Regions from separate parts of the Cellvibrio sp. pealriver genome, predicted to be linked through region 4. Evidence: predicted binding sites of a transcription regulator. Region 4 holds the regulator's gene; each other region holds the start of a gene.
What was found. Region 4 encodes FNR, which switches genes on or off when oxygen is low (the NO sensors DNR and NnrR bind a similar motif). Its sites were predicted from a motif close to TTGATNNNNATCAA; they were not measured.
Positions count from the first base shown of each region.

Region 1: VC28_RS12790 (GbsR/MarR family transcriptional regulator) is a predicted target of FNR. The motif match lies at 1,290-1,303, and genes of this name have one in related genera.
Region 2: VC28_RS02900 (OmpW/AlkL family protein) is a predicted target of FNR. The motif match lies at 1,328-1,341, and genes of this name have one in related genera.
Region 3: ccoN (cytochrome-c oxidase, cbb3-type subunit I) is a predicted target of FNR. The motif match lies at 1,779-1,792, and genes of this name have one in related genera.

Region 1 covers NZ_KQ236688.1:2,957,980-2,961,160, forward strand. The annotation lists gene VC28_RS12785 (class I SAM-dependent methyltransferase) at 1-1,115, opposite strand, end outside; gene VC28_RS12790 (GbsR/MarR family transcriptional regulator) at 1,350-1,916, shown strand; gene VC28_RS12795 (cytochrome ubiquinol oxidase subunit I) at 1,935-3,181, shown strand, end outside.
Region 2 covers NZ_KQ236688.1:699,088-702,268, reverse strand. The annotation lists gene VC28_RS02910 (DUF6216 family protein) at 1-438, shown strand, start outside; gene VC28_RS02905 (hypothetical protein) at 482-1,189, shown strand; gene VC28_RS02900 (OmpW/AlkL family protein) at 1,401-2,048, shown strand; gene VC28_RS02895 (hypothetical protein) at 2,050-2,430, opposite strand; gene VC28_RS02890 (hypothetical protein) at 2,682-3,181, shown strand, end outside.
Region 3 covers NZ_KQ236688.1:187,420-190,600, forward strand. The annotation lists gene VC28_RS00805 (methyl-accepting chemotaxis protein) at 1-242, shown strand, start outside; gene VC28_RS00810 (argininosuccinate synthase) at 478-1,695, shown strand; gene ccoN (cytochrome-c oxidase, cbb3-type subunit I) at 1,952-3,181, shown strand, end outside.
Region 4 covers NZ_KQ236688.1:1,872,111-1,875,291, reverse strand. The annotation lists gene VC28_RS08065 (SirB2 family protein) at 6-383, opposite strand; gene VC28_RS08060 (DUF4202 domain-containing protein) at 436-1,026, opposite strand; gene fnr (fumarate/nitrate reduction transcriptional regulator Fnr) at 1,057-1,815, opposite strand; gene VC28_RS08050 (cold-shock protein) at 2,350-2,556, shown strand; gene VC28_RS08045 (TetR/AcrR family transcriptional regulator) at 2,732-3,181, opposite strand, start outside.

The sequences.
Region 1 (3,181 bases), 1.1 Mb from region 4:
TTTTGCGCAAGGATCATTTTATTTTTACTGGTATGTTCGAGTGAAATAAATTCAAACACTTTGGTGTCGTAACCATGTGCCTCCAGTAATAGCGCGCGCAGGCCATCGGTAATCATTTCAGCTTCTTGCCCCAAATGAATTCCATGTTGTAAAACCGGTGCAAGCAGCGCGGGGCTTTTCATTTGCGGGCGAATCTGTTTATGGCAACAGGGCGAACACATAATAATCTCTGCACCGGTACGAATACCCATATTGAGCGCGTAGTCAGTCGCCGTATCGCACGCATGCAAGGCGATCATAATATTGATGTTTTGCGCCGAAAAATGTTGCACATCGCCCTGCTCAAATTTAATGCCCGCAAGCGATAACCGCTGCGCCGTCTGGTTACATAAATCGACCAAATTCTGGCGCAACTCAACACCCGTCACTTGCGTTTTTACTTGCATGTTCGCCGTCAAATAATCATGCACAGCAAACGTTAAATAAGCTTTGCCGGAGCCGAAATCGGCGATATGCAACTCTTCACGTTTATCCAAACCGGTTTGCTGGATTGCAAGCGACAACACTTCAATAAATTTATTAATCTGCTTCCACTTGCGCGACATTGCCGGAATGACCTGCCCCTGGGCATCCGTAATCCCCAGTTCGCGCAAATAAGGGCGGCTCTGATCCACATAGCGCAGCTTGGTGCGATTGTGCGCTAATTCCGGCTGCACTTTTTTACCATCACCTGCCGCAGAATCGTCAACCGGCGCTGAACTTTTGTTGCGATTTTTATTGACGAGTACTTTGCCTTTTTTGCTAAAACTCAACTGTATTTCCCACTCATCAGTAATCATATGCGCATTATGGAAAGCACTACCCAACCACTGCTGTAATTGCGCAATCGCCTCGTTAAGCGTGAAATTTTTGGTCACATGGTTGGTGCGATATTCATAGAGAAACGACAGCAACTTTTGCTCTTTAATCTGCACCGGGCGGATGGTAATGCGGTTTAAATCAGCCTCGTCACCTTTGTATTTGGACAGCACCAAACGCTGCAAGCGCCCCCCCTCAAACGCCTGTGCACAGTCATTAAAAAAATTAGCCAATTCGGCAACGGGCTTATCCGACATGCAACATCTCTCTCTATAACCAACCAATTGATTATCCGGAACGCCGGATCACAAGGTGCCTATATTACCCCTTTGTCACACTATCCACCCCATTGCCAGCCCGCACACCACCGGCCATCTGCAATGCAGACACTATCAGCGCAACCAACTGATCAGAATTCACCCAAATTTAACTTGACCTACATCAAACAATTCTGTAATTTCAGTAATTACAGAAAATTGAGAAATGAAAACATGCCAGAAAACCTCACACCAATGATCCAATCCTGCATCCTTCACTTTGGCGAGATGGGTAGCCGCTGGGGGATCAACCGCACCGTCGGGCAGATGTATGCGCTCTTGGTGCTGAGCAAAGAGCCCTTATGTGCAGACGACATCACCGAAGCGCTCGGTATTTCGCGCTCCAACGTCAGTATGGGCCTCAAAGAGTTGATGTCATGGGAGTTGGTCAAACTGCAGCATCGCCCGGGTGAGCGCAAAGAGTTTTACTCTGCGCCGGGCGATGTGTGGGATATCGCCAAAACCTTGATTGAACAACGCCGCAAGCGCGAGATAGATCCAACACTGTCCACCCTGCGCAATTTGTTAATTGAAACACCGGCAAACGATGCGGAAATTTACGCGCAACAACGCATGCGCGAAATGCATGAGCTGATTGAAATGCTCACGCTCTGGACACAGGAAATCCAACGGCTGGATTCCGCACAGTTGGGCAAATTGCTCAAACTCGGCAACAGCATTGGCAAAGTATTGGATATGAAAGATCGCCTACTCGGCGGTAAAAAAGAATCTGCGAAATAAATTTTATCGAGGTAAATCATGCTCGACCCCAGCGCTCTAGACACACTCCTTCTGTCCCGCATTCAGTTTGCTGCCAACATTTCATTCCACATTTTATTTCCTTCCATTTCTATCGCCCTCTGTTGGTTCCTGGTGTATTTCAAAATACGCTACAACGGTGAAGGCGATGATGTCTGGATGCGCGCGTATCGATTTTGGGTAAAAGTATTTGCACTGACCTTTGCACTCGGCGTGGTGAGCGGCATCACTATGAGTTTCCAATTCGGCACCAACTGGCCGGGCTACATGGAAACGGTGGGCAATATTGCAGGCCCCTTACTCGGGTACGAAGTGCTCACCGCATTTTTTCTGGAAGCCACATTTTTAGGCATCATGCTATTCGGCATCAATAAAGTCTCCAACCGCATGCACACCATTGCGACATTGCTGGTCGCCTTCGGCACCACTATGTCTGCGTTTTGGATTATTGCACTCAATAGTTGGATGCAAACACCAACCGGTTTTGAAATGCGCGATGGCAAAGCTTATCCGCTCGACTGGCTGGCGATTATTTTTAATCCGTCCATGCCCTATCGCCTTGCGCACATGTTAATTGCATCGGGTTTAACCGCCGCATTTTTAATTGCGGGTTTATCCGCGTACCGTATTTTAAAAGGCGACCACAAACCTGCACCGCGGCTTGCGTTAAAAACCGCTGTCATCGCCGCTGCGATTTTAATTCCCATACAAATTTTTTTAGGCGACCTGCACGGACTTAATTCCCTGAAATACCAACCGGCAAAAATCGCTGCGGTAGAAGCGGTATGGCACACCGAAAAAGGCGCGCCCCTGGTGTTGTTTGCCATTCCCGATAAAGAAAGCCAAAGCAACCAATATTCAATTGAAATTCCCAAATTGGCCAGCTTGATATTAACGCACGAAGTCGACGGCGAAATAAAAGGCCTCAACGAATTCCCCAACGCGCATCCACCTATCGCGCCCATGTTTTATGGTTTCCGCATTATGGTGGGCGTGGGCATGTTGATGCTGTTGGCATCATGGTGGGGCTGCTGGAGCTATTGGCGCAAAAAAGAAATATCGCCACTGCAATTAAAAATATTTGTTGCAATGACCTTCTCTGGTTGGATCGCCACGCTTGCGGGCTGGTATGTCACCGAGATTGGCCGTCAACCCTGGTTAGTCACCGGAGTGCTTGCAACTGCCGATGCCGTTACCAAAACACCGGCATCCAACGTAGGCACCTCACTTGCAATTTATCTCACACT
Region 2 (3,181 bases), 1.2 Mb from region 4:
TTACAAATAACACAGATTACCTTATCATTTTTCCTCGCAGTCTTAATATTCAGCACGCCATACCTTTCTGGAGTATTTGGATTCGCACTAATTAAAACAAAAGAAACCAAACACTACCTTCTGATAAACTCCAGCAATACGGTCACCAACCTACCGATATTTGAAAGTCATTTTTCACTTACCTCAGATTGTAATACCGAAAACACAGAAAGCTCATATCTTTCCAAAAATGAGCACACTGCACTTTGCAACCTAATTAAATCAAGCAACTCCATCGAAGAGTATCTACAAAAGTCAATCAATAAAAGCTTAATCTTTCTATTAATTCTCCTACCGCCAACTATTTTTTGGATCTATCTTTCCAAGTCAGAACTTAGGCGAATAAATGAAAGAACAAAAATATATGAAATGACCAGATCAAAAGAAAAAAGCAGTTAAAGGGTACAGAAAAATCATCAAACAATTAGACAAAGGAATAATCATGCTTAAAAAAATAATCGCTACCACCCTGGTATTAACTTGCGGAATCGCCCAAGCGCAGGACGATGTGCTTGAAGAGGTTATCGTCACCGGCATTATGGAGACGGATGGTTATTATGAAATGCCTGCAGTTACGCTGAAAAAGCAAGGCGATTTTTTGGTGCAAGACGTTAAGATGATTAACGATACGCGCGATAAAAAAATGCGTGAAAAGGAAATACGTGAAACCCTGTTGGCATTAGCAGAATCCGCCAAGAAGCAAGGGGATATGCAACTGTCTTATGGCGATGAATTCCTGCGTACACTCGACCCGAAAGATAAATCATTGGTATTTACCGAAGACAGGTCGCGTGCAGATACCAGTTATTTTTACTTTTCTGTGAAGCAAAAGGTCAATCCACAATTACCGGCCACTGAACAAGAAGCATCGCTTGAGAAATTCATTAAATCGGCCAAAAAGATTGGCCGTACAGAATTGGATTTAAGCGGTGAAGCTGACCTGAGCATTGTAAACCCAGAAAAATACCGCTACGAGGTGATCAAGAAAATCGCGGAGGAAAATAACACGCTTCGCCAAGCCATCGGCCAGAGCTGCGATATTCAATTAGACGGCATTTCCAACCGTGTTAAATGGCAGCGCACGGGCATTATCGATTTGGTAATTTACATCCCCTATCGCACCCAACTGAATTGTAAGCAACAGCAGTGAAAGTCATACAAGTGCACAAAAAAACTACGCAGACTTAACTCTGGAAGCAGACCCAATTGTACATTTACACGCTAAGCACTTTGCACCAGATCAAATTTTATTATTATTTTTGCTTATTTTTTTCATACCGATTATCAGTTGATATACATCAATCACTACAGCCATAAATTTCGCAACACTACCTCTGTGATTAACAACAGAGGTAGTGCAAATGCGTCATTTGGGATTAATGGTTTTATTAGGTAGTGCCTGTATTACAGCGCCGGTATTCGCACATGAAGATGGCGAGTTTTTTGTGCGTGTGGGTGCAGTGCAGATTGAACCCGATGCCAGTAGCGGTACTGTGTTAGGCGGCGGAGTGGATGTAGATAGTGCAACAGGCATAGGCTTTTCCGGCACCTGGTTTGCAACACCGCACATTGGTATTGAATTATTGGCAGCCTTTCCGTTCGAGCATGACATTGTGGGTACCGGTGCGTTAGACGGTGTTGATATTGGCAGCACCAAACATTTGCCACCCACTCTTTCACTGCAGTACTACCCACTTAGCGAGAGCAAATTCCAACCTTATATTGGCATCGGGCTGAATTACACCACTTTTTTTAGTAACGATACCAGCAACACTTTAGACACCGCACTTGCAGGCAAAACGGATATTTCACTGGATGATTCTGTTGGGCTGGCATTTCAAGTCGGTGCAGATTGGCAACTCACCGACAATTGGTATTTGAATGCGGCCGTCTGGAAAATTGATATCGAGACAACGGCCGACATTTCCGTTAATGGCAAAAAAGCCGCAAGCGTCGATGCCAGTATTGATCCACTGGTAGTGATGGTGGGAGCCGGTTACGCGTTTTGATTTAATCCAGCGGCACATACCCAAAAAATAAAAAACCAAGGAATACCTCACCGACAACAAGGACGTTTTTGCCAGTATCTAACAACATGGCTTGTGGGGTACCTTCCATTTTGATTTTCAGACGTTCGATCTGGTCATCTTCCGGTAATTTAATAAAACACGCGCGGCGGTTTTGGGAGGAGTTATGGCCAAAGTACAATTCTTTGCACACATAAGGCTTGCCTGATGCTTTAAGGGTTTCCTCCACATCCACGTTCGGATCGTCCTGAACGACTTCAATATATTTATCAGGAATGTCTTTATTGAATGACTGGTAAGTTGACTCGCAACCCTGTAACAAAAGAACGCCCAACACACAGGCAATGACTGCTTTAATGTTCATGCTTATATCCTTAAGGCTGGATGATTTTATTTTATAGTCTGTAGTGTATGAACCTACCCTACCTTGTTTGAAACATGCTGGTTGTAACACCTTGTTTCCATTCGTACTGCGCAGACGGCGCTTGCCTGATTGGATTACAGGCCGGAATAGATAATTTACCGTTATCGTGTATATTTGCTCCAGCCTTCGTGGCTTATCGGGCGAAGCCTTATATAACAATTTAATTTTCAATCAGGAACAAGGATTACACGATGTTAAAAAAATCTACATTGGCTATTGCAGTGTTGGCATCTTCATTTAGCACAGTCAGCTTTGCTGACCCTGTTGTTGTTCAATCGGTTATTCCTTATGCAGCGGATTCGCGCATTGCCCAGAATATCCGCAATGAATGTACCAAACTGGGTACACAGTTTGCCGAGTTTACCCAGGAGTTTGGTAAGAAATTCAAAGTTGAGGTACAACTGGCAGGCACCATCGATACCGCGGCTAAAGGCCGTGTATTGCAAATGGAGATTACCGAAGCGGTGAGCATGGGCAACGCATTCATGGGCCACAATAAATATGCCGCTGCGCGCGGTACGCTCTATGAGGACGGTAAAAAAGTGGCGGAATTTGAAGCACGCCGCCAATCAATGGGTGGCGCGTTTGCAGGCTACAAAGGTTCTTGTTCCGTACTGGGCCGTACCATGAAAGCCATGGGTAAGGACGTTGCCCAATGGTTGCAAGCGCCTAACGATAAAGCACTGCTGGG
Region 3 (3,181 bases), 1.7 Mb from region 4:
CATCGCATTCGCTGGATAAAATTAACTCATCCGTCGGTGCTATCAGTGGTATGGCTGTACAAATTGCTACGGCCGCTGAGGAGCAAAGCCAGGTTGTGCAAGAAGTGCTTAATAACATCACCGCGATTAAACAGGTTGCTGATAACTCTGCTGCTTCTGCCTTGCAGGGCGATGAAAGAGCGAAAAGTTTGCAAGATTTGGCGCGCGGCCTAAATGATAAGGTCTCAACTTTCCGCCTTTAAGGTTTATTTGCAGTCACTAAATTCAAAAAAGCAGCCTTCGGGCTGCTTTTTTGTTCTTGGCAGTTTTGCCTGCCGATTACCCGCTGTTAGGCGGGTGTGAAAACCCTGTATTTCGCTACGGCAACTGTGGGAATTTGGCCCACTTGCGAGTACAATTCCGCGCCCAAGTAGGAAGGGGTCTGTGGCTTGTGGATCCTGCCCGGTGATCGTCAACGAGTTATAGCGGGAGTTTCCCATGTCATCTATCAAAAAAGTGGTGTTGGCCTATTCCGGCGGCCTCGACACTTCAGTTATCGTCAAATGGCTGCAAGAAAACTACAACTGTGAAGTTATCACCTTCACTGCTGACATTGGTCAGGGCGAAGAAGTAGAGCCAGCACGCGCTAAAGCCCAGGCGTTGGGTGTGAAACAAATTTATATCGATGACTTGCGCGAAGAGTTTGTCCGCGATTTCGTATTCCCTATGTTCCGCGCCAATACCATCTATGAGGGTGAGTATTTGCTCGGTACTTCTATTGCCCGCCCGTTAATCGCCAAGCGTTTGATTGAGATTGCCAACGAAGTGGGTGCCGATGCTATTTCCCATGGCGCGACCGGCAAAGGTAACGATCAGGTTCGCTTCGAGCTGGGAGCCTATGCTCTTAAGCCGGGCATCAAGGTAATCGCCCCTTGGCGCGAATGGGATCTGACCTCGCGTGAAACCTTGATGCAATATTGCGAACAGCACAATATTCCAGTGGATTTCACCAAAAAGAAAAAATCCCCTTACTCGATGGATGCCAACCTGCTGCACATTTCCTACGAAGGAAAAGTCCTTGAAAATCCCTGGACTGAAGCCGAAGAGGATATGTGGCGTTGGACTGTAGCGCCTGAAGCTGCTCCAGACAAAGCGACTTATCTTGAACTCACTTATGAAAAAGGTGATGTTGTTGCAATTGATGGCAAGCGCATGAGCCCTGCAGAGATCCTGACCTATCTGAACAAAGTGGGTGGGGAAAATGGTGTCGGTCGTCTCGATATCGTAGAAAACCGCTACGTAGGTATGAAGTCACGCGGTTGCTATGAGACCCCTGGCGGTACCATCATGCTGCGTGCGCATCGTGCAATTGAATCTATTACTCTGGATCGTGAAGTTGCGCATTTGAAAGACAGTTTGATGCCGAAATACGCCGAAATGATCTATAACGGTTATTGGTGGAGTCCGGAGCGTTTGATGATGCAGGCGATGATCGACCAATCGCAGGTGCACGTGAACGGTGATGTTCGGGTGAAATTGTACAAAGGCGCTGTGCATGTTGTTGGTCGTCGTTCGGCAGATAGCTTGTTCGATGAAAAAGTAGCAACCTTTGAAGATGATGCAGGTGCTTACAACCAAAAAGATGCTGAAGGTTTCATTAAACTGAATGCCTTGCGTATGCGTATTGCAGCTAATAAAGGCCGTGTTATCAAGTAATGCCTGATGCACTGCTTTTGCTGATGCGAGCAGTGTACCTTGCTTTATCTGAAGGCACAGTAGGTTAAATTCGCATAAATAATTTGATAAATATCAAGCCTATACCGACAAGTGTGAGACAAACTGCCGTTCATGAGGCAAAATGCCGCACCTTCAGTAGGGTTATAGGCTTGATGATTGCCGTGTAGCTCTGAGTGATCAGGGTTCTGCCAGAGACAACAAGTTTTCATTTCTCTTTAAGTAACAGGAAAGTCCTATGGGTAGTCATGCGACTGTTGCTGGTGATCCACCGGTATACGACTTTGATATAGTACGTAAATTCTCGATTATGACCATTGTATGGGGCATATTCGGTATGGGAATGGGCGTATTCATTGCTGCGCAACTGGTGTGGCCAGGTCTGAATGATCTGCTGCAACCTTACACCAGTTTCGGCCGTTTACGTCCATTGCATACCAATGCGGTAATTTTCGCATTTGGTGGTTGTGCACTGATGGCAACTTCTTACTATGTTGTCCAACGCACGTGTCAAGCTCCATTATTTGGTGGTTGGCTGGTTCCGTTCACCTTCTGGGGCTGGCAGGCAGTTATTGTTTTGGCTGCGATTACTTTGCCCTTGGGTATTACTTCCACGAAAGAATATGCAGAGTTGGAATGGCCAATCGACATACTTCTGGCGTTGGTATGGATTTCCTACGCGATTGTTTTCTTCGGCACTATTGTTAAGCGCCGCACTTCACATATCTATGTTGCCAACTGGTTTTATGGTGGTTTTATTGTCACCGTAGCCGTACTGCATATTGTGAATAGCGCAGCCATTCCTGTCACACTGACCAAATCTTATTCTGCTTATGCGGGTGCTGCAGATGCGATGGTTCAATGGTGGTATGGCCACAATGCGGTAGGATTCTTTTTGACAGCGGGTTTCTTGGGGATGATGTATTACTTTGTTCCCAAGCAGGCTGGTCGTCCTGTTTATTCTTATCAATTATCTATTGTACATTTCTGGGCGCTGATCTCCCTCTATATTTGGGCCGGCTCGCATCACTTGCACTATTCAGCCTTGCCAGATTGGACCCAATCCCTTGGTATGGTGATGTCCCTGATTTTGTTGGCTCCAAGTTGGGGTGGGATGATCAACGGTATTATGACGTTGTCAGGTGCGTGGCATAAATTGCGCACCGATCCGACTCTGCGCTTCCTGGTTGTAGCGCTTTCTTTCTACGGCATGTCTACTTTCGAAGGCCCAATGATGGCAATTAAGAACGTCAACGCACTCTCACACAACACCGACTGGACTGTTGGTCACGTTCACTCAGGTGCTCTTGGTTGGGTAGCGATGATTTCTATTGGCGCTCTGTACCACATGTTGCCAAAGCTGTTTAACCGTGAAGAAATGTTCAGCGTAAAACTGATCAACTTACACTTTTGGTTGGCGACAGTAGGTACCGTTCTATATGTTGTGGCCATGTGGATCAACGGCATT
Region 4 (3,181 bases):
CAATACTAACCAAAAAATCCCAAGGGCGTTTTGGTTACAGCAACACTGGTGATATAGGCAAATACCAGTAGTGCAACCACCCAACAGGCTTTGCGTGTAACTGGGTTCGCTGCTTTAAATGCGGCTACACCTAACGCGATATAAACAACCAAGCCGATAATTTTAGCCATCAACCATGGCTGACTACCGGGTGACATTCCCAGATGTACAGCAACAGCGATACCACTCGCCAATAAAACCAAACTAATGATATGCGGCAGAATTTTAACCCACTTTTTCGTGAGCATACTTGAGCCCATAAACAACCAGATGCCGCGAATAAAAAAGGCGAGCAACGATAAAACAACAAACGTTAAGTGCAAATGTTTAAGGGCTAGATACACAGTGTTTTCCTTTTATTAATGTTGATGAAGTAGGGTGATTAGAGAAAAGGAGTTACGCAGCCAATGCTTTACCTACCAGCCCAAGCATGCCTTCTGATAGTGGCAGTTTTAAGGCGGCAGCATGGCCCTTTTCAGACATTTTGTTCCATGTTTTGCGGATGATATCAATCAGCTTATCTTCATCGTGTTTGCGCGCAAAGTCTTCCAAATAAAACTCGATAAATACCAGACAGATAACATCTTCAAGTGCTTGCACTTCTTCGTCGCGCTTTAAGCTGCGTTTGAGTAAAAGATCTTTGACACGGGCTATGGTTATTTCATCGTAACCTTGTTCAGACATGATATCGCCCGCAATATCGCCGTGCATTTGGGCGAGGTCGAGCCGCCACTTTTTATAACCACTTCTGTCCATCGGGTAATCGCTGCGCGGAATCTTCCAACGGCAAATATGCTGGCTGCGCGCAGCGAGCTGCAGGGCTTCAGATGGGTTCTCGCAAAAGAGTACAAGCTGTGCACTCATTCGCTGTCCGTAAATCCATTCCTTCGCGACAGCATTTCCATCCACTATTTCAGTATTCGGGTCTTGTAAATTGGCAGCGTCGAATGCGGCGAGTGTTTTTTCCAAACGTGCTTGGTCGATCATAGTTGTTGCTCGTCAGTTATTGCTGAGCTATCAGCAGCTTGTATTGCCATTAGCTATGTTGCGTAATTGTTCCATGTTTACAATCTGGATTTCTTTTTTATCGACTGCAATGACCTCTTGTTTTTGCAGGCGCGTCAAAATGCGGCTAACGGTTTCGATGGTTAAACCCAAATAGTTACCAATATCAGTGCGCGACATCGGCAAGCGAAACGCATTCGCCGATAGCTGGCGGCGGCTATTACGGCTTGAAATGCTCAACAGTAGTGCAGCGATCCGTTCTTCAGCACTGCTTTTACTTAATAACGTAATGACTTGCTGGTCTTGCGTGATTTCACGGCTCATGAGTTGGAAAAAATGACGTTGCAAGTTGGGGATTTGCAAACTCAACTCTTCCATCCGTTCAAATGGAATTTCACACACAGATGATGTTTCCAATGCGATCACAGAATTGGTGTAACGATTGTCGGCAATACCATCCATGCCCACAATTTCACCCGGCAAATAAAAACCGGTCACTTGTTCTTCGCCATTGTCGCTCAAGGTAATCGCTTTAACGCAACCAGAGCGAATGGCATATACCGATCCAAAAGCATCATTTGCCCGGTATAAATAATCACCTTTTTGCAGAGGTTTACCGCGCTGGATAATGCCATCAAGCCTGTCAATATCGTCAATGTGCAAGCTGATGGGTAGGCAAATAGTGTTCAATCGGCAATTGCCGCAACTCACACGTTTGTCATGCGGGCAGTTAGCATCCTGGGGTTTAATAATCAATTGTTTGGCGGTCATGAGGGGCCTCGTGAATGTATATCCCTGCAAAACGTGAGGAAAATAGCGATAAAGCGATTGTTGCAGCTTTAGGGTAGGGGGTAAATAGGCGGTGACGGCAAGCACCATGCTAGTGATGGCAAGAGCTATCCTGGAGAGGTAAAAAGGGGCTGGAAGCCAGCCCGAAGGAGATTAACCGGAAAACCCGGTAAAAGTGAAAAGACAATAGATACGTAAATACCTATTAACTGCATATTAGTGCGCTTGGTGACAATGCGCGCGCGGCAAATTGCCGCATGCCTTGCTGCTATCCCTGTGCTTTATAACCAAATACTCAATATTGGTCGTAAAAATAACCACTTTACATGAATGGATGGTGGGAATATATTTGGTTGGCTGGCCATTTCGCAGCATTATTTATAGTAAATCACCTCGTTGTTCTAGCAGTAAATCTATTAGCACCTCGGTTTGTTCTACATAAGTAACATCTGAATCCGCCAGCAAAGCTCCACTTGGGGTATTCATTTTTATTTGATAAAGAGCATCGAGGTTTATATGGCTAGAAGTACAGGCACCGTTAAATGGTTCAACGAATCAAAAGGTTTCGGTTTTATTGCAAGTGAAGCGGGTCAAGATGTATTCGTACACTACAGTGCTATCACTGGCTCAGGTTTCAAAACCCTGGCGGAAGGCCAAAAAGTAGAGTTTGACGTAAAGCCAGGCCAAAAAGGCCCACAAGCTGAAAACGTAATCGCTCTCTAATCTGCCAGCACAAAAGCAGATGAAATAAAAAAACCGCCCAGGCAACTGAGGCGGTTTTTTATTCGAGGGTTTATTCAATTTCAGCTCTACGCTACATAAAGTTGCGTTTGGCGTTACCTGATATACCAATGCATATCCGACGGAAGTAGGGAGCATTTGTGCTGTAAATAGCAGATTATCTTTTTTGATAACGCGCCAAAAACATGGCCACCGCTTCGGTGATTATTTTTTCATGTATTGCGTGAGTTTGTTGCTCCAATCCAAATAGCGAGGGATAGAACACAAACGATTTCAGTTGGAATACAAATTGTTTGCTGGCGAATGGAATATCGTCAATTTTTAAAATGCCTGCCGTACAGGCATCTGCCAGGAATGTCTCCAAATAGCGTTTGCATCCCATCGCGTTTTCGTTCATCTGTTTTGCTAATTCAGGCCGCTGCATCACCTGCATGATGGCGATTTTTGCGACCCGTAAAAATGCGTCTGAACTTAACAGTGCGACTTCATCACGGGCGATCTGCGTCAACTGTGACGCGATAGGGATGTTTGGATCAAAACGCAGTTCAGCTCCTTGGGATAGCTTTTCAATCATGCGCTGCAAAATGGCCTGAAACAGCTCGTCTTT